DNA from 3 places in the Actinomadura sp. NPDC049753 genome. Region 2 is predicted to be linked to each of the others. Evidence: riboswitches for the same ligand, from Rfam matches in the RefSeq annotation. Region 2 holds a riboswitch; each other region holds the start of a gene.
The links. A riboswitch is a leader RNA that binds a small molecule or an ion and turns the genes downstream of it on or off. The one in region 2 is predicted to bind cyclic di-AMP.
Positions count from the first base shown of each region.

Region 1 (9,589 bases), on a different contig from region 2:
TCGTTCCGCAACTGCTCGCGGTCGCCGGCGACGGGTACGGCTTCGGGGCCGGCTCCACCGACATCGGGCGGTACCTGCTGCCCGGCGCCGTCACGGCGGCGATCAGCGGGCCGCTCGGCGGGGTCGCGGTGCGGCGCTTCGGCGCGGGTGCGGTGGTCACCGCCGGAATCGGCGTCATGGCGGCCACGCTGGTCGGCCTGGCGCTCCTGCACACCGAGGTCTGGCACCTCGTCGTGGGCAAGGCGCTGATCGCCCTGGCCAGCGGCGTCTGCATCACGGCGATGGTCGTCCGGACGGCCACCTCCGTCGAGCACGGCGACACCGGAACGGCCACCAGCCTGGTCCTGGTGACGCGCGTGATCGGCTTCGCCGCGGGCGCCCAGGTCAGCGGCGCCTTCCTCACCGCCGGAACCCCTTCCGGGTCGGACGTCCCGGCCGAATCGGCCTTCGTCATCGGCTTCGCCATCGCCGGCGCCGTCACGGCGCTGTCCCTGTTCGCCGTCCGCACCATGAGCAAAGGAACCAAGGCATGAACCGTTCTGACCTGATGACGGGCGCCCGTACCGCGCCGAAGCGCAAGGTCCTGATCTCGGGGGGCGGCATCGCGGGGCCCGCCCTCGCGTTCTGGCTGAACCGCCACGGCCACGCCGTCACGGTGGTGGAGAAGGCGGGCATGCTTCGCAGCGGCGGCTATCCCGTCGACGTGCGCGGCACCGCACTGGAGGTCGTCCGGCGGATGGGGATCCTGCCGCGCCTGCGGGACGCGCACGTCGACTCGCGGCGGCTGACCTTCCTCGACGGGGACGGCGGCGAGGTGGCCTCAATCGACCCGCACACCGTCACCGGCGGCGTCGCGGAACGGGACCTGGAGGTGCGGCGCGGTGATCTGACCGACGCTCTGTACACGGCGGTCCGTGACGACGTGGAGTTCGTGTTCGACGACTCCATCGACAGCCTCGATCAGTCCGGCCCCGGAGTCGACGTCACTTTCCGCGGGGGCGGCACGCGTACGTTCGACATGGTGTTCGGTGCGGACGGCACGCACTCGCGCACCCGGGAGGTGCTGTTCGGCCCCGAAGAACGGTTCCACCGGTACCTCGGCTACTGCTTCGCCGTGTTCACCATGCGCAACACTTTCGGGCTCTCCCACGAGACCGTCATGTGGAATACGCCGGGCAGGGCCGCGGCGCTCTACGCCGTGGGGGACGACGACGAAGTGCACGCGTTCCTGAACTTCGCTCGGCCGGAACCGCCGTCCGGCGCGTTGACGGACCCGGACGCCCAACGGGAACTGGTCGCCGCGGTCTTCGCCGACGCGGGATGGGAGGTCCCGGGCATGCTGGCCGCGATGGGCGACGCGGACGACCTGTTCTTCGACGGAGTCGGCCAGATCCGGATGCCCCGCTGGTCCAGCGGCAGGGGCGCGCTGGTCGGAGACGCCGCATACGCACCCTCTTTCCTGACCGGGCAGGGCACCAGCCTCGCGCTCGTCGGCGCGTACATGCTCGCCGGTTCCCTGGCCGATCGGGACCACGCCGCGGGCTTCGCCGCTTACGAACGCGACACCCGTGAGTTCGTGACTCTGAACCAGGGGCTGGTCGGGGAGGGCGGTGCCGCACTGTTCCCGACCACCGCCCAGGCCCTGGACGAGCGGAACGAGAGGCTGCGCGGACTCAGCGCCATGCCCGCCGCAGGCGGACGACCTGCCCATTCGGCCCTCACTTTGCCCGAATTCACGCCCATGAGGTGAGCCCGCTCAACCACCCGCGGGACTCAGCATGACCACCGTCCGGGGCACGCGGGTACTCTGCCTGACGGCACGGGAGTGAGGGAGTCGATGACGTACGCCATGGCACCGGACGGAACCCGCATCGCCTACCAGCTCCAGGGCCAGGGGGCGCCGCTGGTCCTGCTGGCGGGCCAGGCCAACGACCACCACTGGTGGGATGCGGTTCGTGCCGACTTCCATCCCGCTCGCAGCACCCTCACGCTCGACTATCGCGGCACGGGTGACAGCGACAAGCCCGACAGCCCCTACAGCACCGAACAGTTCGCCCAGGACGTGATCGCCGTCCTCGACGAACTCGGCATCGACCGGGCGGACGTCTACGGCACGTCCATGGGCGGACGAGTGGCCCAGCAGATCGCGGCCCGCCATCCGCACCGGGTTGGAGCTCTGGTTCTCGGCTGCACTTCACCGGGTGGCCCGCACAGCGTCGAACGCGGTAACGACGTCCGCCGAGCCTTGGCGCAACCTCAGCCCGAAGCCGCGCGGCAGGCCCTGCTGGAGCTGATGTACACCCCTCGATGGCTGGCCTCCCATCCCGGCCCGCACCACACCCTCGGCGACCCTCGCATGCCTGCCCATGCCCGGCGCCGCCACCTCGTGGCGAGCAACCGGCACAACGCCTGGGACCTCCTGCCGGACATCAGCGCCCCCACCCTGGTCGTCCACGGAAGCGACGATTTGCTCAACCCCACCGCCAACGCACCCCTGCTCGCTGACCGCATCCCCGACGCCCGGCTACACCTGATCCCCGATGCGCGGCATGCCTACTTCGAGGAGTACCGCACCCACGCCAGCCCCCTCGTCCTGGACTTCCTCACCACCGCGCACAAACCGTGAGCGCCTGCGCAGGCGGCATGTGCGAGGGCGGCCGGAACTAATGGGGCCTGCTACTGAGCGGGTGTGCCGGCCGATGGGGCGAGGCCGGTCATTGCGAGGTCGACGATGGCGCTGATGTGCTCGGCGTCGGCCATGCGGGGGGTGAGCAGCCGCCGGTAGTAGGCGGCGCCGTAGAGCAGTTCGGTGACGAGGACCGGGTCGGCGTCGGAACGGACCTGGCCTTTGCGCTGCGCTGCCCGGATGCGTTCGGCGGCGGCGCCCGCCAGGTGACCGATGAAGTTGTCCCACAAGGCCTGGTGGAGGTCCGGGTCGTGTTGGGCTTCGCCGATCAGTGCGCGGTAGTGCGGGAAGACGTGCGGGTCGCCGAGGATGCGAGAGGCCGCCGCCATCTGTGCCTTGATATCTGCGACGAAGTCCCCGGTGTCGGGGAAGGTCGCGTCCATCTTCCATGTGGACAGGAGGCCGTCCAGCAGCACGGCGGCCTTGGACGGCCACCAGCGGTAGATCGTGTTCTTTCCGACGCCGGCGCGGGCGGCGATGCCCTCGATGCTGACCTTGCGGTACCCGACCTCCTCGCAGAGGTCCATGGCGGCCTTGATGACGGCGTTGGCGGCCTCTTCACTTCGGCGCTCAGGACGTCTGGGTGACATGAGGACAGCATAGCCTTCAGGCGGCACGGAACGTTCCGTATTGACGAGGGGAACGGCGGCGGGCATGCTGAGGCGGCACGGAACGATCCGTGCCGCCATTGAAGGACGAACCCATGAAAGTTGAGTTCACCCACGACATCGCCTGCGTCTGGTCGGCGCTCGGCTACGTCCGCTTCCAGCGGGCCGCCGAGGAGCACCGTGCGGGTGGCGGCGAACTGGAGGTCGTCTTCAGGCCGTACCGGACCGCGGTCTCGCCAGAGGAACCGCCGCCGAGCCGTGGACATCTCCATCTCGTGCCCGCCGCGCGGGTCGAGCAGGTTGCGCGGGCGGCGGCGGCCGACGGCCTGGCGGTGAACCTTGACCGGATCGTGCCCGCCCCCACCGCCGACGCCCACCGGCTCATCGCGCTGGCGGCCGCGCACGGCGCCGCCGAGGACATGACCGCCCGCCTGTACCGCGCCTACTTCAGTGACGGTCTGGACCTCGGCGACGCGAACGTGCTGCGGGGCTTGGCGTCCGCGGCCGGCGTCAGGTGGGACGGCGGGAAAGACGGCGAGCGGCCCCGCGCGGAACCGGCGCGATCCGCTCGCGCGTCCGACCCGCGAGTGCCGGTCTTCCGGTTTCCGGACGGGACGGTCCTCGTCGGAGCCGTGTCGCTCGCCACGCTGAGGAGTGAGTTGATGAGGGCCGACTCGCCGCGCCGACGCTCCAGCAGGAACGCTCACCCGAGTTCTGCTCCGGCGCGACTATGAGGTGGAAGAGTTCCGTGATCTGCCTCCGCGCTCGGCGGTCGGCGCTCGGTCAGCTCAGATCCGTACCTTCAAGGCGACTGGCCATGTAATACACACGAATTAAAGGCAACGGGGGAGCGCTCGGGTGTGATCGTCTTCCTCTGGGGGGAGGGGCGGACAAAAAATCTTGGTTCGGTTTGACTGGACCGCAGCCCCTACGTTGAGGGAGTTTTGGGGAGGCTTTACAGGTCAGCAGGGTCTTTGGGGTGTGCTTGACGAAATATGGGCCCGCTTGAACCTGTTGTGGGTGTGTGACCGACGGGGAAGCCCGTCCGGAGCGCCCGACCAGATCATGAAGGGCGCGTCGAGTCCCTGATCATCAGGACGGCCGATCAAGGCACGTCCGCCGCCGAGTCCGCAGAGCGCCGATCACGGCCAGCGGAGCCGGGGACCCACCGAAACACCGGGGTGAATCCGCACTCCCGCCATGCGCGGGGCCGCGGTAGGGCTACTTCCATGCCCGAACCCGACAGCTAACCCGGTAGGCGGACTGGAAGACCTCAGGAGAACCTTCGCATGACCGCTCGTACCTTCGACCTGACCAAGCGCATGGGCACCCGCGTCGCCGCCGGAGCCGTCCTCTCCCTGGCGAGCGCGTTCGGCCTCGCCTCCCTGGCCCCGTCCGCCCAGGCGGACACCAAGCCCGCGAACACCGTGCAGGTCGCCGCCGCGCCCCAGGCCGGCACCAACGGCGCCAAGACCGCAGGCCAGAGCGCCAACGCCGGCGCCTCCGCGCAGGACGTCATCAAGCTCGCCCGCACGCAGGTCGGCACCCACGAGGACGCCTCGGGCAACAGCAAGTTCAACGACTGGTACGTCGGCTCGCCCCTGGGCGAGCAGAACGCCCACCGCATCGGTTCCAAGAGCGCCTCGGTCTACAAGGGCCAGTCTTGGTGCGACATGTTCGTGTCCTGGCTGGGCCAGCACACCGGCACCAAGGGCATGGGCGCCGACGCCTACACCGTCAGCCACGCCAAGTGGTTCAAGAAGACCGGCCGCTTCGGCCAGACCCCGAAGCCCGGCGCCGTGGTCTTCTTCGCCTGGAACGGCGGCGGCATCAAGGGTGTCGAGCACGTCGGAATCGTCGTCAAGGACAACCACGACGGCACCATCAACACCATCGAGGGCAACACCGGTGACGCGGTGAAGAAGAAGGTCCGCGACACGTCCACCGTCGCCGGCTACGGCTACCCCCAGTACCGGTAAGCCGGGGCCGCTCAGCGGCCCCTCGCCCCGCACCGTCCAGTGGTGCTTCCCCCCTTCTCCCTCCCCCGCGCAATCACACCCACGTCGCGAGCACGCCCACGTGCCGTGCGCCGGATCCGTCATGCCCGAACGGCGGGCCTTACGCCGAAGGCGTGACCCGGCGCCCGGACCACCGAGCAAAGGATGAACATGCAGCAGCGAGTCCTCGACAAGGCCCTCATCGGTACCGCCCTCGCGGGCATGCTGGTCGCGGGCGTGGCGGCCGGGACCGCCCATGAGGCCGCGGCGGACGAGCCGACGGCGCACAAGGTCACCGCGCAGCAGGTCACCGGGCAGAAGGCCATGGGGCAGCAGGTCACCGGGCACAAGGCCACGGGGCGGCAGGTCACCGGCCATCAGGTCACCGGGCAGCAGGTGATCGAGCAGCAGGTGGCCGGGAAGAAGGTCACCGGGAAGAAGGTCACCGGGAAGCGCGACGCGAAGGTCCCCCGCCACACCGCCGGCAAGGTCGCTCCGAAGCGCCACGCCGTCCTGGCGGGCAGCACCACCGCGTCCTACTTCTGGGACGACGGCTCGGGCGTGAACGGCGACACGGGCGCCCCGGCGGGCGGCAAGCCGATGCAGAAGGGCCTGTTCGCCAGCCCGAGCTGGCCTCTGCACACCAAGGTGAAGGTCACCTACAAGGGGCGCAGCGTCACCGGCTTCGTCGGGGACCGCGGGCCGGGCGAGCCGTCGCACCGCGGCGTGATGCTCGACCTCGACACCTACACCTTCCGCCACCTGGTCGACGGCAAGAAGCCGAAGAGCAAGTACAACACGGGTACCTCGGCGGGCCACCTGAAGGGCGTCAAGTACGAGATCCTGTCCTGGGGCCACGGCGCCGGCAAGAAGGGCGCCCCGAAGCCCCTCGGCTGATCAGTCCGTCCAGGTGACCCCCTCCTAGCCTCACCACAGACCCCGCTCCCGTCCTCGGGCGAGAGCGGGGTCTGTCACGTCCGGGGGAGATGTGAGGCGCTGCTAAAACCGGCCGCCCAGGACGGCATGTTAGGACTGGGGTAGGGCACCATCCGGGCGCTCTTGGGCGAGGGAGTACCAATGGGCTTCGACGTTAGGGCGATCCGGGTAGTGGCCTGCGACATCTTCGGGACGACCGTCGACTGGCGGACAGGGGTCGCCGGCCAGGTGGCAGTGATCGCTGCGGAGCGCGGTGTCGCGTTGGAGAGCGAGGCCTTCGCCGACGATTGGCGCGAGCGGTACCTCCCGTCCATGCAGCGGGTCAGCAGCGGGGAACGGGAGTGGGCGTACCTCGACACGCTGCACCGGGAGTCGCTCGACGAGCTGCTGGAGCTGCACGGCGTTGCGGACGCCTTCGACGAGACCGCGCGGCGGCGGCTCGTCCGGGCCTGGCATCGCCTGCCCGCGTGGGACGACTCGGTGGACGGCCTGGCACGGCTGCGGGAGAGGTATGTGGTGGCGGCGCTGTCCAACGGCGGGTTCGCCCTGCTGACGCACCTGATCAAGGGGGCGGGGCTGCCGTTCGACTGCGTCCTGTCAGCGGAGCTCGCCCGCACGTACAAGCCCGAGCCGGAGGCGTACCTGACAGCAGTGCGGCTGCTGGACGTGGAACCGGCGGAGGTGCTGATGGTCGCCGCGCACAAGTGGGACATCGACGGCGCCAGGGGAGCCGGGCTCGCCGCCGCCTTCCTGGAGCGTCCACTGGAGAAGGGGCCCTCTCTCACCGCCGACCGGGCGGACGACGTGGAAAGCGACCTGGTCGTGCGCGGGTTCGGTGAGCTCGCCGATCTACTGGAGGCCGGTCCGCGGACCTAGGGAGGGACGGTGAGAGCGACCGTCCAACCAGGGGGCAGCCGCACCGACCGCGACCCTCACGTGATCAGCAGTGCTCGCACCGCCGCCGAGGCGACGTCAGGACCTAGGTGGTCGGTGCGCCTCGTCTGGGGCCTCCACCTTCCCGGCGATGTGTTCCAGGGCGGTGAGGTCTTCCGGTGCCAGGCGGTCGATGAAGTGGTGGCGCACTGATTCCAGGTGGGCGGGGGCGGCGTCCGTCAGGGTGTCCAGGCCGTGTTCGGTGAGGACCAGGAGGCAGCCCCTTCCGTCGGCCGGGTCGGGTGCGCGGCGGATGAGGCCGCGCGCCTCCATGCGGGTGGCGTGCCGGGAGAGCCGGCTGCGCGACCAGCCCATCTTCGCGGCCTGCTCATGCAGGGTGCCGGCGTGGTCCGGCCGTTCCGACAGCGTGCTGAGCACCTCGTAGTCGGGCTCGGAGAGGCCGACCTGGGAGAGGTCGCGGGCGGTGCCGGTCTGGACGGCGATCACCATGCGGCGGAAGGCCCGCCACGCCCGTTCCTCGTCCGGGGTCAGCCAGCGCACGGGCTCGTCCGACGGTCTCTTTGACATGTAAACAACCTATCGCCTAAGTTCATTTACATGTCAACGAAACAGGTGCGCCTCCTCGTTCTGGTGTGCAGCACCCGCCCCGGCGCCCTCGGCCCCGCGGTGGGGGCATGGCTGACCGAGACGATCACGCCCCGCGCCGCCGAACTCGGCGCCGAGCTGGTGCCGCTGGCCCTCTCCGACCTCGACCTCCCGTTCCTCGACGAGGAGGACCATCCGTCGTCGGGCGCGTATCGCAACGAGCACACGCGCAGGTGGAGCGCGATCGTGGACGCCGCGGACGGCCTCATCGTCGTGACGCCGGAGTACAACTACGGGATGCCGGCGTCCCTGAAGAACGCGCTGGACTACCTCTCCCGCGAGTGGGCGTGGAAACCGGTCGGTTTCGTCAGCTACGGCAACACCTCGGCGGGCACGAGGGCCGTGCAGCACGCCAAGCAAGTGGTGACCACGCTGCGCCTGGTACCGCTGGGATCCACGGTCGCGCTCCGCATCGCCGACGCCGTGCACGACGGGGAGGTGCGGCCCGCCGCCGCTGCCGGGGAGGCCGCGATCGATCTCCTGGAGGAACTGGTCCGGGTCGCGCACGCGCTCCGGCCGATGCGAGAGCGAGAGCGGCCCGCATCGGCGGCCGGGCCCGAACCGGGGTCCTACCTGCGGCGGTTGACGCCGGACGATGCCCCCGAGGTGACCGTCCTGCAGCGGTGCTGCTGGGTGGACGAGGCCCTCGCCAACGACCCCCTGACCGTCCCGGCGCTGCACGAGTCCGTGGAGCAGGTTCGTGACTGGCTCGCGTCCTGGGACGCGATCGGGCTGTGGCGGGACGGCCGGCTCCTCGGCATGGTGCGGACCCGCCGCGAGGACGCCGAGTGGCACGTGGGAAGGCTCGGCGTCGTTCCCGACCTGCGGGGGCGCGGCCTGGGGCGCTGGCTGCTCCATGAGGCGGAGGCCGCCGCCGACCAGGCCTGCCGCAGCATCGTGCTGTCCACGGGGGCAGGCAGCCGGAACAACATCGCGCTCTACCGGAGCGAGGGATACCAGCCGGCCCCCATCCCCGGCGAGGACGGCACCATCCGCCTCACCAAGATGCGCCTCGGCACTGGTTGATCGGCCCGTGCCGCACTCCTGGCGCAGGGGGAGTGCGGCACGATGAAATGCGGCGGCATCTTCCCCAGGCTGCGCTCACCCACCCCGTCGCACCGCTGTGTGGTTCACCCCGCCGTAGCCGGTGACGGTGACGCACTGTCACTCGTCAGGTCTTCCCCTGGCCGGTGGCCGCCCGTCCTGCGATCGAGCGGGAAGTGGGAGAGCCAGGCCGGACTTGATGGTGTCGAAGACGACCAGGGTCTCGTAGCGCTGGATGTTGTCGTCCGCCTTCAACAGGCGGTCACCGAGCCGACTGCAGTCGCGCATGCTCCGCGCGGCCAGCACGACCACGTAGTCCCACGGCCCCGCGACGCGGTAGCACTGCTGGACCTGGGGCTCTGAGCGCATCCGTTCGGCGAAGGCCCGGTGGTGCTCGAACGATTCCCGGACCAGGGTCACCAGGACCGTGGCCAGGACGGTGGGACCGAAGCGGTGCGGATCGAGGACGGCGACCTGCCTGGCGATGAGCCCGTGCTCGCGGTAGCGGGCGATCCGCCGCTGGACGGCGCTCGGTGAGAGCCCGACCTGTTCCCCGAGGTCGTGCAGGGTGCGCCCGGCGTCGTGCTGGAGGAGGTCCAGCAGCAGGGCGTCGATCTCGTCCAGGCGAGGTGGCGGCGATTCGGGCACGCAAGATTATTGCGCCGTGGCGCGAGAATTCTCAATCGCGTCGATCGGGAGCTCGGTTAGCGTCGGCCGGGTCGGAAGCCTCGGCGGAAGGTGGCGCGCATGGACCTGGACGTGGCGCGGATCGAGCAGGC
Region 1 covers NZ_JBFARL010000014.1:35,345-44,933, reverse strand. The annotation lists gene AB0K37_RS06380 (MFS transporter) at 1-533, shown strand, start outside; gene AB0K37_RS06375 (FAD-dependent monooxygenase) at 530-1,750, shown strand; gene AB0K37_RS06370 (alpha/beta hydrolase) at 1,850-2,626, shown strand; gene AB0K37_RS06365 (TetR/AcrR family transcriptional regulator) at 2,677-3,276, opposite strand; gene AB0K37_RS06360 (DsbA family protein) at 3,390-4,028, shown strand; cyclic di-AMP (ydaO/yuaA leader) riboswitch at 4,421-4,569, shown strand; gene AB0K37_RS06355 (CHAP domain-containing protein) at 4,584-5,273, shown strand; gene AB0K37_RS06350 (hypothetical protein) at 5,463-6,188, shown strand; gene AB0K37_RS06345 (haloacid dehalogenase type II) at 6,369-7,103, shown strand; gene AB0K37_RS06340 (MarR family winged helix-turn-helix transcriptional regulator) at 7,200-7,688, opposite strand; gene AB0K37_RS06335 (bifunctional NAD(P)H-dependent oxidoreductase/GNAT family N-acetyltransferase) at 7,719-8,792, shown strand; gene AB0K37_RS06330 (Lrp/AsnC family transcriptional regulator) at 8,931-9,458, opposite strand; gene AB0K37_RS06325 (pyridoxal-phosphate dependent enzyme) at 9,558-9,589, shown strand, end outside.
Region 1: another riboswitch for cyclic di-AMP. It lies ahead of AB0K37_RS06355 (CHAP domain-containing protein); the one in region 2 lies ahead of AB0K37_RS33595 (NlpC/P60 family protein).

Region 2 (9,589 bases):
GCCGCTGCCCGGCCCGCTCGACCCGGCCGAGCGGTCCGCCGCCGAGCTGACCGCCTGGTGCGCGGCGACCGATCCCGTCCTGGACGAGGCCGAACGGCGCCTCTCCGAGCATCTCGCCGCCCAGGTCGGCGCGCAGATCTTCGACGTCCCCGCCGAGGGGCTGGCGGCCGGCGTACGGGACGGGTCGCCGCCGCCGCGGGCCGGCGACGTGCGCGAGCACCTTGAACGGATCATGGCGCGGCTGCTGCCCGACGCCGAAGAGGCGGAGCGGCGGGCGGTCGCCGAGGCGGCGCGGATGCTGGCCGGCGTCGCGACGCCGGCCGACGCGGAGGGCGTGCTGAACGAGGTGCGCCTGCGGATCCAGGAGGCCAACCGCCGCACCCGGGAGCGGCGGGACGAGGAGCGGCGGCTGGCGGCCGAGCGCGACGCCGCCGAGCAGGCCGAGGCCGAGCGCCGGTACGTCCTCGACTCGATCACGGCCGCGTTCGAGGACATGGGGTACGAGGTCCAGGCCGGGTTCGAGACGCTGACGGCCGAGGACGGCACCGTGACGCTGACCAAGGGCGCCTGGCCCGACCACAGCGTCCGGATGCGCGTGGACGACGCCGCGCACGTGCGCGCCTCGATGGTGCGCGAGCGGCCCGCCGAGAGCGAGGACGACCGCCGGGTGGACGTCGAGCGGGAACGGGAGTGGTGCGAGGCGTTCGAGGCGGCGCGCGAGCGACTGGCCGGCGAGGGGATCCGCTCGGACGTCGCGTGGCGGCTGGAGCCCGGGGTCCGTGAGCTGCCCGTTTCGGCGGAGGCACGGCAGACTAGGGGCCGTGCCGCCCAACGCGAACGCTCCCGCGAGCGTCACAAGTGAGGTGTGCAGGGGGCGCTCGGACGGAGTGGAGTGACTAGATGAGCATTGATTCGCCGACCCTCGGGGGGCGGTTGCTGGGTTGGCCGCCGTTCATCCGGGAGCTGGACGCGACCCTCTCGGTGCACTCCCAGTACGTCCTGTCGGGCAACCTCCACGACAGCTTCCTCGCGCCGTCGCCGGACGGCGGCCCGGCGGTGCTGCTGCCCCTGCGGGCCCTGCTGTGGGAGACGCTGCGCTCCAGCGGCGCGGCCTTCATGGCCGTCTACGACCCGGTGGACGGGCTGCAGATCGTTCCCGGCCCGAACGAGCCGTCCGGGGACGAGGCCGCGGCGGCGGCGGAGTCGCTGCTCGGCAAGGTCAAGGCGGACGAGAAGCCCTCGCTGGAGGGGCTGACGCGGCATCTGGCCGCGGTCGCCCGGCCGCAGGAGAACGTCCGCGCCGCCTTCGTGATCGACTCGGCGTCGCGCATCGCCCGGACCCCGACCGACCTGGAGCCGGCCGAGCGCGACTTCTTCCGGTTCTGCGCGAAGCTGTCGCGCAGCGCGCGTCCCGTCCGGGTGACGGGGGCGCGGCCGAAGCCGCTCTACAACCCGGTCGTCTGGCTGGTGGAGCGGCCGGGCGACCTGCCGCCGTGGCTGACGGCCGACAACGAGAACATCCGCGAGATCACCATCCCGCGCCCGCACCTCGGCGACCGGCAGGAGACGGCGCGGCTGCTGGCCCGCGCGTTCGGGGTGAGCGACGTCGGGTCGGACGAGGTGGCGGCCGCGGCGTGCGACGCGTTCGCCGAGCAGGCGGACGGGCTGACGCTCCAGTCGATGATCGAGGTGACCCGGCTGGCGAAGGAGCGCAACGTCGACCTCGCCGACCTGCCGGACGCGGTCCGCACCTACAAGCTGGGCGTGCTCGACAACCCGTGGAGCCGCGGGCACCTGCGGCGCCGGGTGCTGGAGGGCGAGAAGCGCGTCCCCGAGCGGGTGATCGGGCAGCCGCAGGCGGTCACGAAGACGCTGGACATCCTCAAGCGGGCGGTGCTCGGGCTGTCGGGCGCGCAGGCGACCAGGTCCGGGAGCCGCCCGCGCGGGGTGCTGTTCTTCGCGGGACCGACCGGCACCGGCAAGACGGAGCTGGCCAAGGCCATCACCGAGCTGGTGTTCGGCGACGAGTCGGCCTACCTGCGCTTCGACATGAGCGAGTTCTCCGGCGAGGGCTCCGGCGACCGGCTGATCGGGTCGCCGCCCGGGTACGTGGGGCACGAGGCCGGCGGCGAGCTCACCAACGCCGTCCGGGAGGACCCGTTCCGGGTGATCCTCTTCGACGAGATCGAGAAGGCGCACCCGCGGATCCTGGACAAGTTCCTGCAGATCCTGGAGGACGGGCGGCTCACCGACGGGCGCGGCAACACCGTGCACTTCTCCGAGTCGATCCTCATCTTCACCTCCAACCTCGGGATGTTCGTGCCGGGACGCGACCTCACGACCCGCGACGGGGCCGCGTACGGGGCCCCGGACCGTGTGCAGAACATCACACCCGGGATGTCCTACGAGCAGGTCGAGCAGCGCATCAAGGGCGCCGTCGCCGACCACTTCACGGCGGTGCTGAACCGGCCGGAGCTGCTGAACCGGTTCGGCGACAACATCGTGGTGTTCGACTTCATCTCCGGCGAGGCCGCGCACAAGATCTTCGACCTGCAGTTCGCGAACATCTGCCGGCGGGTGACCGAGGAGCACCGGCTCGTCCTCGCCGTGAAGGGGGACGCGCTCCAGACGCTCCGCGAGTGGTGCACGGAGGAGCTCGCCAAGGGCGGGCGCGGCATCGGCATGGCGCTGGAGTCGCACTTCGTCAACCCGCTGGCGCGCGCGCTCTTCGACCGGGAGCTCGTCCCGGACGAGAAGGTCACCGTCACGGGGATCCGGCGCGAGGGCAGCATCGTGCACCTGGACCTCCAGTGAGCGCGGGCCGTCCCCCCGGGGCCGGAGACGGCGCCGGCGAGACTCTCCTGCTCGCCAAGGCGCACTACCCGGTGACCACACTCGGTCCCGGGACGCGGGCCGGCATCTGGACGCAGGGCTGCACGCTGCACTGCAACGGCTGCCTCTCCCGCGACACGTGGGACGCCGACCCGGGCCGGGCCATCCCCGTCGAAGCGGTCCTAGGATGGCTCGCGTCCCTTCCCGAACCGGTCGATGGGGTGACCATCTCGGGCGGCGAACCCTTCCAGCAGCCGGCCGCGCTGGCGGCCCTGGTGCGGGGGATCCGCGCGTGGCGGGAGACCCGCGACCGTGAGACGATTGCGTTGGACATATTGGTTTACAGCGGATATGTCTACTCTCGGCTCTCGCGCGCCGCTGTGACGCGCGAGATCGTGGACATGTGTGACGCCGTGGTCACGGGGCCGTACGTCGACCGGCTCAACCCTGGGGGGCGACACCCCGGGGACGGCTCCCTACTCTGGAGGGGGTCGGCCAACCAGCGCGTCGTGCCGGTGTCCCCTCTGGGACGCGAGCGGTACGGGGCAGTGGCCGGCGTCGGTGACACTGAAGCGATTGGTGACACTGAAGGAAGAGGGCCCCGAGTACAGGTGTCCGTGGACGAAGGGCCGGAGGGAAAGCGGGTGTACTACATCGGGATCCCGCGAAGAGGTGACATGGAGCACCTCACGTCGCGGCTCGACCGCGCCGGGGTGCGCTCGGGGGATGTGTCATGGCGACCTTGAACTGTCCGGTCTGCGACGAACCGTTCCAGCCGGGCGATCTGCTCTGCATGAGCTGCGGGGCCAACCTGGCGCGCGCCGGTGGCGGCGCTCACCAGCAGGGCCCGGGCGGGTACGAACCGCAGCGGATACCCCCGCCGCCGGGGCCGCAGCAGGGGGGCCAGCAGTACGGCGCCCCGCAGCCTGGCCCGGCCGACCACCAGTACGGGCAGCCTCAGCACGGGCAGGGCCAGCACGGCCAGCCCCAGCACGGGCAGCCGCAGTACGGCCAGCCCCAGCACGGCCAGCAGCAGTACGGGCAGCCGCAACAGCAGCAGCCCCCCGCTGACCCGTGGGGCGCGCCGCAGCAGCCCCAGGACCAATGGGGCGCGCCACAGCCGCAGCAGCAGCAGCCGGACGCATGGGGTCCGCCCATGCCCCAGCAGTCCCATGACCAGCACGGTCAGGGGCAGCACGGTCAGGGCCAGCAGGGGCAGCCCCAGTACGGGCAGCCGCAGCAGGGCCAGCCCCAGCACGGCCAGCAGCAGTACGGGCAGCCGCAACAGCAGCAGCCCCCCGCTGACCCGTGGGGCGCGCCGCAGCAGCCCCAGGACCAGTGGGGCGCGCCGCAGCCGCAGGACCAGTACCAGCCGCAGCAGCAGTACGGCGCCCCACAGGACCAGTACGGCGCACCGCAGGACCAGTACGGCGCACCGCAGCCCGGTCCGGCCGATCACCAGTACGGGCAGCCTCAGCACGGGCAGCCTCAGCACGGGCAGCCCCAGTACGGGCAGCCTCAGCACGGAGGCCAGCCTCCGCACGGGGGTCAGCCGCAGCACGGAGGCCAGTCGCCGCAACTGCCGCACGGCCGCGAGGCGACGCTGCTGCCGCACGAGCACAACCAGGGCCAGCAGCGGGCGTCCGCACCCGACAGCACGGCGTTCATGTGCCCGTACTGCGAGGCGGTGCTGACCAACCCGGGCGCCGCGCAGTGCGACTCGTGCCTGCGCCCGCTGCCGCAGAAGGGCACGCCCGTCCTGCGCGTCCAGTTCCCCACGGGCGAGCTCAAGGTCTCGGTCGGCCAGCACCTGGTGCTCGGCCGGGACGCGGGCCAGTCGCCGGTGGCGGCCACGTTCACGCAGTACGACAACGTGTCGCGGCGCCACTCGACGGTGTGGCTCGACCCGTCCGGGACGGCCTGGGTGCGCGACGAAGGCTCCACCAACGGGACGTTCGTCAACGGCGAGCGGCTCCCCCGCGGCGTGGACGCCCCGCTCCGCGACGGCGACCAGCTCCGCCTGGCCGCCGACGTCACGGGCACCGTCCAGCTGAGCTGAGCGGCACGTACGAAAGGGGCGGCCCCGCGGTTCTCGGAACCGCGGGGCCGCCCCTTTCGGCTTCGGTGCTCAGCCGGCGCGCTTGGTGCGGGCCCGCGTGCGCTCGCGCTCCTTGGCGTCCAGCACCACCTTGCGGATGCGGACGGCGGTCGGGGTGACCTCGACGCACTCGTCCTCGCGGCAGAACTCCAGGGCCTCCTCCAGCGACAGGACGCGGGGCGGGGTGAGCCGCTCCAGCTCGTCGCCGGTGGACGACCGCATGTTCGTGAGCTTCTTCTCCTTGGTGATGTTGACGTCCATGTCGTCGGCGCGGGAGTTCTCCCCGACGATCATGCCCTCGTACACCTCGGTGGTCGGGCCGACGAAGAACGTCCCGCGCTCCTGGAGGTTCGTGATCGCGTAGGCGGTGGCGGCGCCGGCCCGGTCGGCCACGAGCGAGCCGGACGGACGGGTGCGCAGCTCGCCGAACCAGGGCTCGTAGTCCTCGAAGACGTGGTGCGCCATGCCGGTGCCGCGCGTCTCGGTCATGAACTCGGTGCGGAACCCGATCAGGCCGCGGGCCGGGACGAGGAACTCCATCCGGATCCAGCCCGTCCCGTGGTTGGTCATGTGCTCCATGCGGCCCTTGCGGACCGCCATCAGCTGCGTGACGGCGCCGAGGTGCTCCTCGGGGATGTCGACGGTGAGCCGCTCGACCGGCTCGTGCTTCTTGCCGTCGATCTCACGCGTGACGACCTGCGGCTTGCCGACGGTCAGCTCGTAACCCTCGCGGCGCATGTTCTCGACCAGGATCGCCAGGGCCAGCTCTCCGCGGCCCTGCACCTCCCAGGCGTCGGGGCGCTCGGTCGGCAGCACCCGGATCGACACGTTGCCGACGAGCTCGCGGTCGAGCCGGTCCTTGACCATCCGGGCGGTGACCTTGGTGCCCTTCTCGCGGCCCGCCATCGGCCCGGTGTTGGTGCCGATCGTCATGGAGATCGCGGGCTCGTCCACCGTGATCAGCGGCAGCGGGCGCGGGTCGTCCGGGTCGGCGATGGTGTCGCCGATCATGATGTCGGGGATGCCGGCGATGGCGATGATGTCGCCGGGCCCGGCCTCGTCCGCGGGCTTGCGGGTGAGCGCCTCCGTCATCATCAGCTCGGTGATCTTCACCCGGTCGACGCTGCCGTCATGCCGGCACCAGGCGACCTGCTGGCCCTTCTTGATCGTGCCGGCGTGCACCCGGCACAGCGCGATCCGGCCGAGGTAGCTGGACGCGTCCAGGTTCGTCACGTGCGCCTGGAGCGGCGCGTCGGGGTCGTAGGACGGCGCGGGGATCGTCTCGGTGATGACCTTGAACAGCGGCTCCAGGTCGTCGCTGCCGGGCATGGCGCCGTCGGCGGGCTTGTCGAGCGAGGCCCGCCCGGCGCGGCCGGACGCGTACACGATCGGGAAGTCGATCTGCTCCTCGTCGGCGTCGAGGTCCATGAACAGCTCGTAGGTCTCGTCCACGACCTCGTCGATGCGCGCGTCGGGGCGGTCGGTCTTGTTCACGACCAGGATCACCGGCAGCCGCGCGGCGAGCGCCTTGCGCAGCACGAAGCGGGTCTGCGGGAGCGGGCCCTCGCTGGCGTCGACCAGCAGGACGACGCCGTCCACCATGGACAGGCCGCGCTCGACCTCGCCGCCGAAGTCGGCGTGCCCCGGGGTGTCGATGATGTTGATCGTCAGACCGTTGTGCAGGACCGCGGTGTTCTTCGCGAGGATCGTGATCCCCTTCTCGCGCTCCAGGTCGTTGGAGTCGAGCACGCGGTCGTCGACGTCCTGGTTCTCGCGGAAGGCCCCGGACTGCCAGAGCATGGCGTCGACCAGCGTCGTCTTGCCATGGTCGACGTGGGCGACGATCGCGACGTTACGGAGGTCGTCGCGCGTGGAGATGGGCATGCGGGTTCGCCTTGCGTGAGAGTTCGGGAGTCGCCGCAGACGTGCGGCCGTACCCATTCTACTTGGCCGTGCGTACCACCCACTCCGAGTCGTTCGCCCCACCGCTCACACGGACCTCGATTGGCCAACTTTGCGCATCCTTTGTAATCTGCCCGAGATCCGGTCGTCCGGAGTCCCGCCCCCAGGGGACTGCGGCCGGAACGCCGAATCTCCCGCGGGAGAACCGGGGACCCACCACCCTCGGGGTGAATCGACGCTCGTCGTAGGGCGACTCCTGGCCCGAACCCGTCAGCTAACCCGGTAGGCGTACGAGGAGAGGAGAACACCGGCTTGGCTCCGGATTCCCCCCGGCGGCGTCGCGTTCTGCCCACCGCCACCGCCACCCTGCTCCTGATCGGCCTCGGCGCCACCGCGCCGGACCTCGCCCACGCCGCCCAGCCGTTCCGGCCAGCCTCCGCGCCCTCGGCGCCGAGCCCCACGCCGACGACGGAGAAGGGCCTGCGCAAGAGCCTCGACGCGCTCAACGAAGAGGCCGAGATCCTCACGGAGAAGTTCAACAAGGCCCGCGTCGAGTTCAACAAGGCCCGCAAGGCCGAGCGGGACGCCACCCGGGAGGCCGAGCGGCTGCGCGCCCTCGCCGAGCCCGCCCGCCAGAAGCTCGGCAGCCTGGCCGCCGCGAACTACATGGCCGGCGGCCCCGACGTCCTCTTCGGCTCCGGCGCCTCCGCCGAGGGGCTGTCCGACCGCGCCTACCTGGCGCAGAGCCAGGCCACCGCCGTCCTCGCCCTGAAGAAGCAGATCGACCAGGCCGACGCCGCGGAGCGCACCGCCAAGGCGAAGACCGCCCAGGTCAAGAAGGCCTGGGACGACGCCAAGCAGGCGCGCGAGGCCGCCAAGGCCAAGGTCTCCGAGGTGATGAAGCGCCTCGACAAGCTGACCACCACCCACGCGAGCGACCCGCGCACCGGCCTCAGCGCCACCGTGAAGGGCTCCGACCTGCCCGCCAAGATGGCCCGCAAGGCGCTCACCAAGCTCGGCTCCCCGTACGTGTGGGCCGCCGCCGGACCGAGCAGCTTCGACTGCTCAGGCCTCGTCGTCTGGGCCTACGCCCAGGTCGGCAAGCCCGGCCTCCCGCACTACACCGGCGACCTGTTCGCCATGGGAACGAAGGTCTCCCGCGGCGCCCTCCGCTCCGGCGACCTGGTGTACTTCGGCAGCAACCTGCACCACATGGGCATCTACCTGAGTGACGGCAAGTACCTCCACGCCCCCCAGACCGGCGACGTGGTCAAGATCTCCAAGCTCTCCGACCGCTCCGACTTCGCAGGCGCGAACCGTATTTCTTAGCTTCTTTCTCCTCCTTCGGGCCTGGCGGCCCTCCATCGTCGAAAAAAGCGGGGCGATCGCTGGCATCGCTCCGTCTCGCCTGGCGGCTCGCTGCGCGATCAGGTTCTCGCAAGCTCGAACCTGCCTTCGGACGCGATCGCAACCTTGAGGTCGCGGCGGGGTTGCGGCGGGGGCTGAGGTTGTCGCACTGGACGGTTCTGTCGTCGTATCGACGTGCTTCCTCCTCGTGCCCTCAGGACGTTGCGGGGTTGCTGTGATGGCTGAGGTTGTCGCAGTGGAGGGCTTCTGCCGTCGGCTAGAGGCGCTTCCCACGTCGTTGCTGCGGGCGTGCGGGCGGGCTTGGGCGGCGCGGCAGTAGGTGCTGCGCAGGGGCCCGCGAGTGCGTGGACACTCCGGCGGTCCACCGTCGCTTTCTGAGGGCCTCCGTCGGGGGCAGTGCGGGCGATCGTCGGAGGTCGGCACGCTCTGCGCTTCGCTCCGAGCTGGTCGCTGGGGACGGTGGCCCGAGCCCGGGTTGGCTAGGTGAGGCCTTCGGTGGCCAGGAGGTCTACTACCGGGCGGTCGCCGGGGAGCCAGTCGACGTCGTGGAGCTCTGAGGGTGCCAGCCAGCGGAGTTCCAGGTGCTCCAGGGCTTGCGGCTCGCCTTCCGCTAGCTCGGCCGTCCAGACGCGGAGGACGGCGCGTTCGCTGAGGCGCCAGTCGCCGCCCACTCGGCGGCCCAGGCGGACTTTCACGGCGAGTTCCTCGTGGCACTCGCGCACCAGGGCGTCCTCGTCCGACTCTCCGGGGTCGACCTTGCCGCCGGGAAGCTCCCAGCCGCCCGCCATGTGCGGCGGCTCGGCGCGCTGGGCGGCCAGCAGCCGCCCCTCCGCGAGGATCGCCGCCCCCACCACCACGAGATCGATCGCGACCAGCTCCTCTCCGTGTTCGTGATCAGACCGCGGCGCCGGTCCGTCCGGTTCCGTTCCGCCTGAGGGAGTCGACCAGCCGCGTCGCGTCGCGGACGATCTCCTCCAGGTGGTCGCCGTGCGCCCCGCGCCAGTAGACCTGCCCGCAGACCGCGCAGCGGCCGTACACGTCGTAGCTGCGGCGCGTGCCCGCCCGCAGCTCGCGCTCGATCTCCTGCTTGTCGACCGGGACGAGCTCGCCGTTGCAGGCGGTGCAGCGCGTCCACGGGCGCAGGACGGGCGCGAAGCGGTCGAGCAGGTCGCGGAGCTGGTCGTCGGGGCGCGAGCCGCGGACGTAGGCGCCGAACCACAGCGCGCGGCGGCGCAGGAGGCCGCGGTCCTGCGTGAGCAGGACGCGGCGCTCCTCGTTGGCCTGGACGACGAGCGCCGGGTCGTCCATGTCGTTGTGGTAGGCGGTGTCGAGGCCGAGCAGGCGCATGCGCCGGGCCAGCGTGCCGAGGTGCACGTCCAGGAGGAAGCG
Region 2 covers NZ_JBFARL010000194.1:4,670-14,258, reverse strand. The annotation lists partial or broken gene AB0K37_RS33625 (response regulator receiver protein) at 1-862, shown strand, start outside; gene AB0K37_RS33620 (AAA family ATPase) at 901-2,814, shown strand; gene AB0K37_RS33615 (4Fe-4S single cluster domain-containing protein) at 2,811-3,578, shown strand; gene AB0K37_RS33610 (hypothetical protein) at 3,482-4,447, opposite strand; gene AB0K37_RS33605 (FHA domain-containing protein) at 4,499-4,891, shown strand; gene typA (translational GTPase TypA) at 4,961-6,814, opposite strand; cyclic di-AMP (ydaO/yuaA leader) riboswitch at 7,006-7,137, shown strand; gene AB0K37_RS33595 (NlpC/P60 family protein) at 7,145-8,161, shown strand; gene AB0K37_RS33590 ((deoxy)nucleoside triphosphate pyrophosphohydrolase) at 8,680-9,066, opposite strand; gene AB0K37_RS33585 (Mut7-C RNAse domain-containing protein) at 9,095-9,589, opposite strand, start outside.

Region 3 (9,589 bases), on a different contig from region 2:
GCTGACCTGCACTGCCGTCGGCGCATTGGTCCGGGTTTGCAGGCGGCGCCGGCGGCGCGGCGATTAACCTCCCGTATCGCCACTAACCGCGTGCCCGCACTGTAATACGCAGCCGGCCACGGCACCTGATCAACGTCCGGACCGGCGGATGTGGACGAATAACGCCAGAGCGCCCCGCACCGAAATCTGTTGCCGCGGCCGGACGCGAGAAGTCCGCGCCCTGCTCAGGACGCGGATGCGGCGCACCGGGCACCCTCGTCGTGAAATCGGGAGATTTGGACACAATCCCACCGCCGGCCCCAGTTCTTCAGCGCGGCGCCGCGGACCCGAGCGGAGCCGACCTCCGGCTCCACCCCGCCACCGGCATGTCGCACGAAAGGTCCGTTCCAAGGGCGAGGGCTCGCCATCCGAAGTAAGTCCACGGCCACCAACAAGCGGTGTCGTTCCGGTCACCGCAACACCATCGGAGGGAACTGTCAAAGCGGAGGCGACGTCCGGGACGAGACACATCCCACCAGTTTCAGGACCGTAACCGGAACGAGCGGGCATATGCCGCTGACACCTCGGACGTCCGGAAACAGCGGCCATCTCGGCCAAAGCATGTATGGCGCATGCGAGTGGACCAGGGCATGCGTCCGGCCGCGCCCGCGAGTGCGCGGTATCGGACGGGTGTTATCGGACCCCGCGCGCACTCCCGGTGCGGCGGAGAGGCCCTCAGAAGGCCGAGGATTCGGGCCGCGGCCGTTTTACCACGAGGGTGCCTGCGAGCCTGTCATGAACAGCCTGGCGGCGAACGCCCTCGAACACGGCCCCCGCGTTGACGACCCAGAAGACGCTCGCGAGCAGACCGAGTACTGGAATCGGACGCAGCCCGATCGGCACCGAATAGACGGCGGCCCGCAGAACGCAGCGCAGAACGTCCGGACGCGTGGACGCGTCCACGACCTCGGCCCCGCGCGGAGCGGCGGCTTCAGCGGGCTCGGGGGCCGCTACGGGCACGAAACCCGGCACGGACACGGGAAGGGCCGACACGTCACCGAGACCGGCGCCCCCGTCCGCTCCGCCAGTTCCCCCTGGCGCCGCTTCAGGCGCCTCCTGAGCCGTCGCAGCGACCACCTCGATGCCTGCGACGCGCTTGCCGAGCGTCCGCCCCCAAAGGGCGAGCTGGACCGCCTCGTACAGCAGCATGCATCCGGCCACGGCGGACGGGGCGATGACGTCCGCCGTGTGCCCGGACACCAGTTCGCGGACGACGAGAACGACGGGGACTCCGACGACGAGCGTGTCGACTACGCGTGCCAGGAGCCTCTGCCCCGGCTCGGCGAGCGTTGCCGCCATCGTGGCCTTAGCCCGCGTACTCGGAGTACTCGGACTCGTCATATCCGACCCGCTCGTCAATGACGAGCGTGCCGGCGAAGCGATCGTGCAGCGACTGGTGCAGCGGCTGGTCCCAGATAGCCCACAGGTAGGCCATCAGCGCGCCTGCCCAGACCAGCACCATCCCGTACGCGGCGTAGTCCCACACCATCACCGCCAAGACGAGGAAGAAGAAAACCCCGAGCTGGTAGCCGACATGGGTGATCCCGGCACGCCACACAGCCTGCGTTGTGGTGATCGGGGTGCCCGCAGGCCTTGCCTGAACGACCCCCAAGCTCAGAACGCGCTTCCCCAGCGTCCGTCCCCACATGGACAACTGCACGGCCTCATAGATGAACGGCAGCACAGACAGGACACAGAAGAGGGTGAAGATGATGGGCCAGTTCCACACACCGCCCTCGTCCTCCGTCTTGCTGCCCGGCTTGCCCAGACCGAACGCGCCGATCGTCACCGGCAGGACGAGAGCGAACCCGAAGACCGCGACGAGCGCGTTGTCGATGATTCGCGCGCCCGCCCTACGGTGAATGGGCGCGAGTGCCACGTCACCGCCGCCGTCGTAGGAACCGCCGCCGTCGTAGGAGCTGTAGTCCTCGTAGGCGGGCTGCTGGTTCCACTGCTGCTGTTGCGGCTGCCATTGCTGCTGGGACTGCTGGTCCCACTGCTGCTGCGAAGACGGCTGCTGTGGTTGCTGCCACTGAGAACCTTGGTACGGAGGGGGCGGGCCGTAGGAACCCTGCCCCTGCTGGGGCTGGTAAGGCCGCCCGCGGTGGGGGGTATCGCTCATTCGGGTCAGTCCTCCAGGCGAAGCAACATCCGGGTGTTGCCCAACGTATTCGGCTTGACCCGGTCGAGGTCCAAGAACTCTGCCACGCCTTCGTCGTAGGAGCGGAGAAGTTCCTCGTACACCTCTGGCGACACCGGAGTCCCCAGGATCTGCTGGAAGCCGTGGCGAGCGAAGAACTCCACCTCGAAGGTAAGGCAGAACACCCGGCGGACGCCGAGTTCTCGCGCGTTCTCCAGGAGGCGGGTCACGATGCGGTGCCCGATACCCCGTCCGCCGCATCCCTTGTCCACGGCGACCGAGCGGACCTCCGCGAGGTCCTCCCACATGACGTGGAGGGCGCCGCAGCCGATGACCGGCCCTGGCGTCCCGTGCTGGACGTCCTCGGCGACCCAGAACTCCTGGACGTCCTCGTACAGCTTGACCGTCGTCTTCTTCAGCAGGCGACGCCCCGACCCCGCGTACAGGTCGACGAGCCTGCGGATCTCCTGGACGTCGGCGGTACGTGCACGCCGGATCACGACTTCCACAAATAGGCGAGATTATCGAACGCCGCGGCCCACCAGGGCACGCCCTCCCGCCCTCCCGCGCCGAGCACCGCGCGCCAGTGACTAGATAAAAGGGCCTAGGCACTGTCCGGGGCCGTCCGAGACGCGGGCCAGAACACAGCGTGCGGGATGCGCCCCACCGGTGCTCCCCTCCTTCACCGCGCCGCGTGACCTGCGAATTCGCATGTTCTGGTTGGCATCCAATGCGGGGTCCGTTAGTGTCCTGCGCTGACGTCGGCCCACCGCAGGACGGAGGCCGATCCGCCGAGTCCCCCGGGTCGCAACCAGCTGCCCGAGGAGCCGGGGACCCACTTTCGGAGCGTTTCAGGGAGATCTCCCTGAGCGACCGAATGCGAGGGGTGAATCCGCGACAGCGGGCGATCGGTTCGCTCGCGGACGCGGACGGGCTGCTCCGGCCCCAACCCGTCAGCTAACCCGGTAGGCGGCTGAGGAGAGGAGTATTCGTGAAGCGATCGCGGCATGCTTCCCTTTCACGCTTCCGTGGGCGCGCGACCATCGTGGTGGGCGCGCTCGCCGTCGTTTCGGCCGCCCCGCACGCGATCGCCCCGCACGCGATCGCCGTCGCGCACGCCGACCCCGAACCCTCCGCCAAGGAGCTGAGGACGAAGGCGCTCAAGCTCGCCGACCAGCTGGAGCAGCTCACCGAGCAGTACAACGGGCTCAAGGTCAGGCTCGCGCAGTCGCAGCGCGCCGCCAAGGTCGCCACGGAGAACGCCAAGCGTCAGGAGAAGACGCTGGAGACTCTCCGCCAGAAGGTCGGATCCCTCGCGGCGACGAGCTACATGCAGGGCGGCTCCGACCCCACGGTGTCGTTCGTCGCCTCCCAGGACCCCCAGTCCGTCCTCGACCAGGCCGCGACCCTCCACTACTTCGCCAAGCAGGACAGCACCCAGGTGCTCGGGCTGATGCAGGCCATGCAGTCCGCTCAGCGGGCCCGCAAGTCGGCCGAGGCCCGCGCCAAGCAGGTGAAGGACCTGAAGACGCAGCTCGACTCGCAGCGCACGAAGATCACCGACGCCTACGAGAAGATCCGCGGCAAGCTCGTCGACAAGGACCCGACCCAGCTCGCCAAGCTCCCCGTCATCGGCACCGGCAAGGCCGCGCAGGCGCTCCGGTACGCGATGAGCAAGATCGGCCGCCCGTACGTGTGGGGCGCCGCCGGCCCGACCACCTTCGACTGCTCCGGCCTCACGATGTGGGCCTACAAGCAGGTCGGCATCAACCTGCCGCACTACACCGGCAGCCAGTGGAACGCCGGAACGCACGTGTCGCGCAGCGAGCTCCAGCCGGGCGACCTCGTCTTCTTCTACGCCGACCTGCACCACATGGGGATCTACGTCGGCGGGGGCAAGATGCTGCACGCCCCGCATACCGGCGACGTCGTGAAGATCGCCTCCATGGACGGACGCCCCTTCGCCGGCGGCGTCCGCGTCGCCTAGAACACCGCCGCCGCGCCGGACGGGCACCGGCCGAGCCGGCCGGGCCGGCCATCGCATGGCGTGCCGGCCGAAGGCCCGTTGTGGGAGTGAAGCCTGCCGGAGATCAGGGCGGGTCAGGTGGCCTGTCAGGCCCGAACGCCGTCCGCGGCGACGCCTTCTGCAGGGACCTACCTGCCAGGGCGCGGGCGCCGCCGCTGCGGGGGCGGACGGAATTCGGATCAACCGCCGTTTCTCCGGATGACGCTCGCCGTCCCCTGGCGAGCGTCGGGGGTGCCTCGCTAGATGAGCTGCCTCCGGGCCGCCCACACCACGGCCTCGATAGGGGTGTTGACCTCCAGCCGGTCGCAGATCGTCCGCAGCCGGCGCCGCAAGGTCCGAGCGCTCAGTTCCAGCTTGCGTGCCGCCACATCGGCGGTGACACCGCTGGCGATCTGGGCGAGCAGCCGGATCTCTTCCTCGCTCAGCCCGAAATCGTCGGTGCCACGACGTGCGAGTGTGGCTGTTTCCACTCCGTCCTCCCTCGTCCGTGGTGATGACCGCGGGGATGCAGCCGTCCGCTGCACAGGCACGGGTTGGGCCTCGATCTGTACGCGCGTTGGGTTGCCGGGTCCGGACCCTTCCGGACTTAGATCATCGGGTTCCTTTTCTGTCTCGCGCGCTTGGCCGGAGGTGGCCGCATGGCCGATTGCGGGGGTGTACGGGGGAACTCCGGGTGACGATTCACTCGTTGGCCTGCCGAGAAAGACGGGATGTGATCGCCAGCCATCCGCCCGTCCCCTCTCGCCGAACCCACCGGTCCTCGCAGTGAACGAAGATCGTGAATCGTTTCAAGCTACGCTTCGGCTCGGAACGCTAGGCGGCCGGATCCGGCCCGTCAAGCGCCGGTCAAGAGCGCTGCGTGCCCGATCGCTCACCATGTGTGACCGTGCATTCGGCGCCCCGCCATGCCAAACTCCACTACCTGGGAAAACGCCCATGGAGCGGGACGAGGAGCGAGTTGCCACAGACCAGTATTCGTGAGGTCGCGAGGCGTGCTGGAGTCTCAGTTGGGACCGTTTCGAATGTCCTAAACCGGCCAGATCTCGTGGCCGAAGCTACCCGTGACCGCGTCCGCGCCGCGATCGAGGAGCTCGGATTCGTCCGCAACGAGTCCGCGCGCCGGCTCCGCACGGGCCCCGAGCGGACCGCGGGCGAGTTCGGCGACCAACCGCGCCGGGCGTTCGGCGTCCTCGTCGAGGACCTCGCCAACCCCTATGCGACCGACGTCGCCCGGGGCGCCGAGGCGGCGCTCAACGCGGCCGGCCACGACGCCCTGTGGCTGTCCAGCGACCACTCCCCCCGCAAGGAGCGCCGCCTGCTGGAGCTGCTCGCCGACCAGCGGGCCGCCGGGGCCCTGGTCATCCCGGTCGGGATCGGCCCCCGCGACATCTCCCGGCTGCGCGCCGCGGGCATGAGCGTGGTGCTGATCGATCGGGACGCCGCCGACGTGTGCTCCGCCCGGGTCGACCACGTGGCGGGCGGCGAGGCCGCCGCCGCGTACCTGCTCGGCATCGGACGCGATCGCATCGCGTTCGTGACCGGGATCCCCGAACCGCAGCCCTGCGTGGAACGCCGCGACGGAGCCGCCCGCACGATCGTCGAGGCGGGCCTCGGCAAGCCCCCGGTCCTGGTCAAGGACGCCCTGAGCCCCACGGAGGGGCAGGCCGCGGCGCACCAGATCATGGCCATGTCCCCGGTGCCCGACGGCGTCTTCTGCGCCAACGACCTGCTCGCGATCGGCCTGATCAACGAGCTGACCCGGCTCGGCGTCCGCGTCCCCGAGGACGTCGCCGTGATCGGTTACGACGACATCGAGCTCGCGGCGAGCGCCGCCGTGCCGCTCACCACCGTCCGCCAGCCGCGCCGCGCGCTCGGCTGGGAGGCCGCCGAGCTGGCGATGGCCGAGATCGGCGAAGGCAAGTCCCACCAGCACCGCCAGGTCGTCCAGCGGCCCGACCTGGTGGTACGAGAAAGCGCTTAGCGTCCCGCGGCCGGCGCTGTTGACATCACGTCCAGAAGTCGGGTCCGCTGGAGGCATGGAGGACAGGACGGGCCAGGCGGTGCAGGCCGGGGCGACCGCGATACTCGGCTTCGATCCGGGCGACCCGGCGTTCCGCGCCGATCCCTACGCCCATTACCGGACGCTCCGGGCCGGCGGTCCGGCCCTGCGCCGGACGGACGCCGGTCTGCGCGTCACCGCGTCCCACGCGCTGTGCGAGCGGGTCCTGCGCGATCCGCGGTTCGGGCACCGTCCGTCGGGCGGCCGCATGTGGCGCGAGATGCCGGCGCGGCACCGGTCGTTCCTGACCATGGACCCGCCCGACCACACGCGGCTGCGCCGGCTCGTCAGCAAGGCCTTCACACCCCGCCTCGTGGAGCGGCTGCGGCCCCGGGTCGAGGAGCTCGTCGACGCGCTGCTGCGTCCCCTCTCCGGCGAGGTCGACCTGATCGCGGCGCTGGCCTACCCGCTGCCCGTCATCGTGATCAGCGAGATGCTCGGCGTCCCCGCCGAGGACCGCGACCTGTTCAAGGGCTGGTCGGACAGCCTCGCGCGCGGTCTGGACCCGGACTTCCTGCTGCCGGAGGCCGAGATCGCCCAGCGGGACGCGGCGCGCGACGAGTTCGCGGAGTACTTCCGGGTGCTGGCCGCGAAGCGCCGGGCCGAGCCGCGCGACGACCTTTTGAGCGCCCTCGTGGGGGTTTCCGACGGTGGAGACGTCCTGTCGGAGCAGGAACTGCTGGCGACGTGCATCCTGCTGCTCGTCGCGGGCCACGAGACGACGGTGAACCTCATCGGGAACGGCGCGCTGGCGCTGCTCCGCGATCCCGCCCAGTTGCGGCTGTTTCGAGAGCGGCCGGACAACGCGCGGGCCGCGGTGGAGGAGCTGCTGCGCTTCGACCCGCCGGTGCAGCTGACCCTGCGGTCCGCGTTGGAGGACGTCGACCTGAACGGCGCCCTCGTCGAGCGCGGGAAGCTCGTCCTGCTGCTGACGGGAGCCGCCAACCGGGACCCGGAGGTCTTCGACGACCCCGACCGGCTGGACCTGCTCCGCTACGCCGAGGGACGCGACACGCCGAAGCACCTGTCGTTCGGGCACGGCGCGCACTTCTGCCTCGGCGCGCCGCTGGCGCGGCTGGAGGGCCGCGTCGCGCTCGGCAAGCTGTTCGAGCGCGACGTGGCCCTCGCCGCCGGCGACCTCGTCTACCGCGACAACCTCGTGCTGCGGGGGCTGCGCGACCTTCCGGTCGTCATTCGGGCTTGACCAGTGGGAACAGGATCGTGTCGCGGATCCCCTTGCCGGTGAACGCCATGATCATGCGGTCGATGCCGGCGCCCATCCCGCCCGTGGGGGGCATCGCGTACTCCAGGGCGCGCAGGAAGTCCTCGTCCAGCTGCATGGCCTCGGGGTCGCCGCCCGCGGCGAGCAGCGACTGCTCGGTGAGGCGGCGGCGCTGCTCGATCGGGTCGACCAGCTCGGAGTAGGCGGTGCCGAGCTCCGTGCCGAACCCGATGAGGTCCCACTTCTCGGTGAGCAGCGGCTCCTCGCGGTGCTGGCGGGTCAGCGGGGACGTCTCGACCGGGTAGTCCATGACGAACGTCGGCTGGACGAGGGTGTGCTCGACCAACTCCTCGAAGAGCTCCTGGACGAGCTTGCCCTGCCCCCACTTGGGGTCCCAGGAGATGTCGCGGGCGTCCGCGAGCTTGCGCACGGACTCGATCGGCGTGTGCGGCGTGATCTCCTCGCCGAGCGCCTTCGACACCGCCCCGTACAGGGTGATCCGCGGCCACTCCGCGAGACCGAGGTCGATCTCGACGCCGTCATGGACGACCACGGTGGTGTCGAGGGCGGCGACGACCGCCTTCTGGTACATCCGCTGGGTCAGGTCGGCCATGTCGTTGTAGTCGAGGTAGGTCCCGTAGGCCTCGATCATCGTGAACTCGGGATTGTGCGTGGAGTCCGCGCCCTCGTTGCGGAAGTTGCGGTTGATCTCGAAGACCTTCTCGATCCCGCCGACGACGAGCCGCTTGAGGTACAGCTCGATCGCGATGCGCAGGTAGAGGTCCATGTCGTAGGCGTTGATGTGCGTCTTGAACGGGCGCGCCGCGGCCCCGCCGTGGATCGGCTGGAGCATGGGCGTCTCGACCTCGAGGTAGCCCTCCTCGTGCCAGAAGTCGCGGACCGCGCGGACGGTCGCGCTGCGCAGCCGCGCCATCCGCCGCGCCTCGTCGTTGACGATCAGGTCGACGTAGCGCTGCCGGACCCGCGCCTCAGGGTCGGTCAGGCCGGCGTGCTTCTCCGGCAGCGGCCGCAGGCACTTGGAGGTGATCGCGAACCGGTCCGCCATGATCGACAGCTCGCCGCGGCGGGAGGTGATGATCTCGCCCTCCACGCCGACGTGGTCGCCGAGGTCCACCTCGCGCTTCCAGAAGTCGAGCTGCTCCTGCCCGACCTTGGCCAGCGACAGCATGATCTGGATGTCGCCGCCGGCGTCCCGGATGGTGGCGAAGCACAGCTTCCCGGTGTTGCGGATCAGCATGACGCGACCGGTGACGCCGGCCTTCTCGCCCGTCTCGGTGCCCGGCTCCAGGCCGGTGTGTTTCGCGCGGATCTCGGCGGTCGTCGCCGTCCGCGGGAAGGTCACCGGGTAGGGGTCGATCCCGCTCTCGCGGAGCCGGTCGAGCTTCTCCCGGCGCACGCGCATCTGCTCCGGGAGCTCGTCGAAGGTCTCGTCACTCACATCGCAAGGCTATCCAGCCCGTCCGGTGCGGGCGAACGAGTTCGCGCCGGACGTCAGGGAGTGTTGCGCTCGTAGATCAGCCGGAGGCCGATGAGGGTGAGCCACGGCTCGAACACGTCGATGCTGCGGGACTCCTCCAGGACGAGCGGGGCGAGGCCGCCGGTGGCGATGACCGTGACCTCTTCCGGCTCCTCGGCGAGCTCCTCCGACATGCGCTCGACGATGCCGTCCACCTGGCCGGCGAAGCCGAAGATGATCCCCGACTGCAGCGCCTCGACGGTGTTCTTGGCGATCACGTTGCGCGGCCGGACCAGCTCGATCTTGTGGAGCTGGGCGCCGCGCGAGGACAGCGCGTCGATCGAGATCTCGATGCCGGGGGCGATCGCGCCGCCCACGTACTCGCCCTTGGCGGACACCGCGTCGAAGGTGGTGGCGGTTCCGAAGTCGACCACGATCGCCGGCCCGCCGTGGGTGTGGACGGCGGCGAGCGCGTTCACGATGCGGTCGGCGCCGACCTCCTTCGGGTTGTCCATCCGGACGGGGACGCCGGTCTTGACGCCCGGCTCCACGATGACCGCGGTCACGTCGCCGTAGTAACGGCGGCACATCTCCCGCATCTCGTGCAGGACGGAGGGCACCGTGGA
Region 3 covers NZ_JBFARL010000179.1:1,091-10,679, forward strand. The annotation lists gene AB0K37_RS32500 (RDD family protein) at 715-1,338, opposite strand; gene AB0K37_RS32505 (RDD family protein) at 1,346-2,161, opposite strand; gene AB0K37_RS32510 (amino-acid N-acetyltransferase) at 2,167-2,688, opposite strand; cyclic di-AMP (ydaO/yuaA leader) riboswitch at 2,959-3,167, shown strand; gene AB0K37_RS32515 (NlpC/P60 family protein) at 3,171-4,166, shown strand; gene AB0K37_RS32520 (LuxR C-terminal-related transcriptional regulator) at 4,445-4,675, opposite strand; gene AB0K37_RS32525 (LacI family DNA-binding transcriptional regulator) at 5,092-6,186, shown strand; gene AB0K37_RS32530 (cytochrome P450) at 6,242-7,468, shown strand; gene lysX (bifunctional lysylphosphatidylglycerol synthetase/lysine--tRNA ligase LysX) at 7,455-8,909, opposite strand; gene AB0K37_RS32540 (type III pantothenate kinase) at 8,999-9,589, opposite strand, start outside.
Region 3: another riboswitch for cyclic di-AMP. It lies ahead of AB0K37_RS32515 (NlpC/P60 family protein); the one in region 2 lies ahead of AB0K37_RS33595 (NlpC/P60 family protein).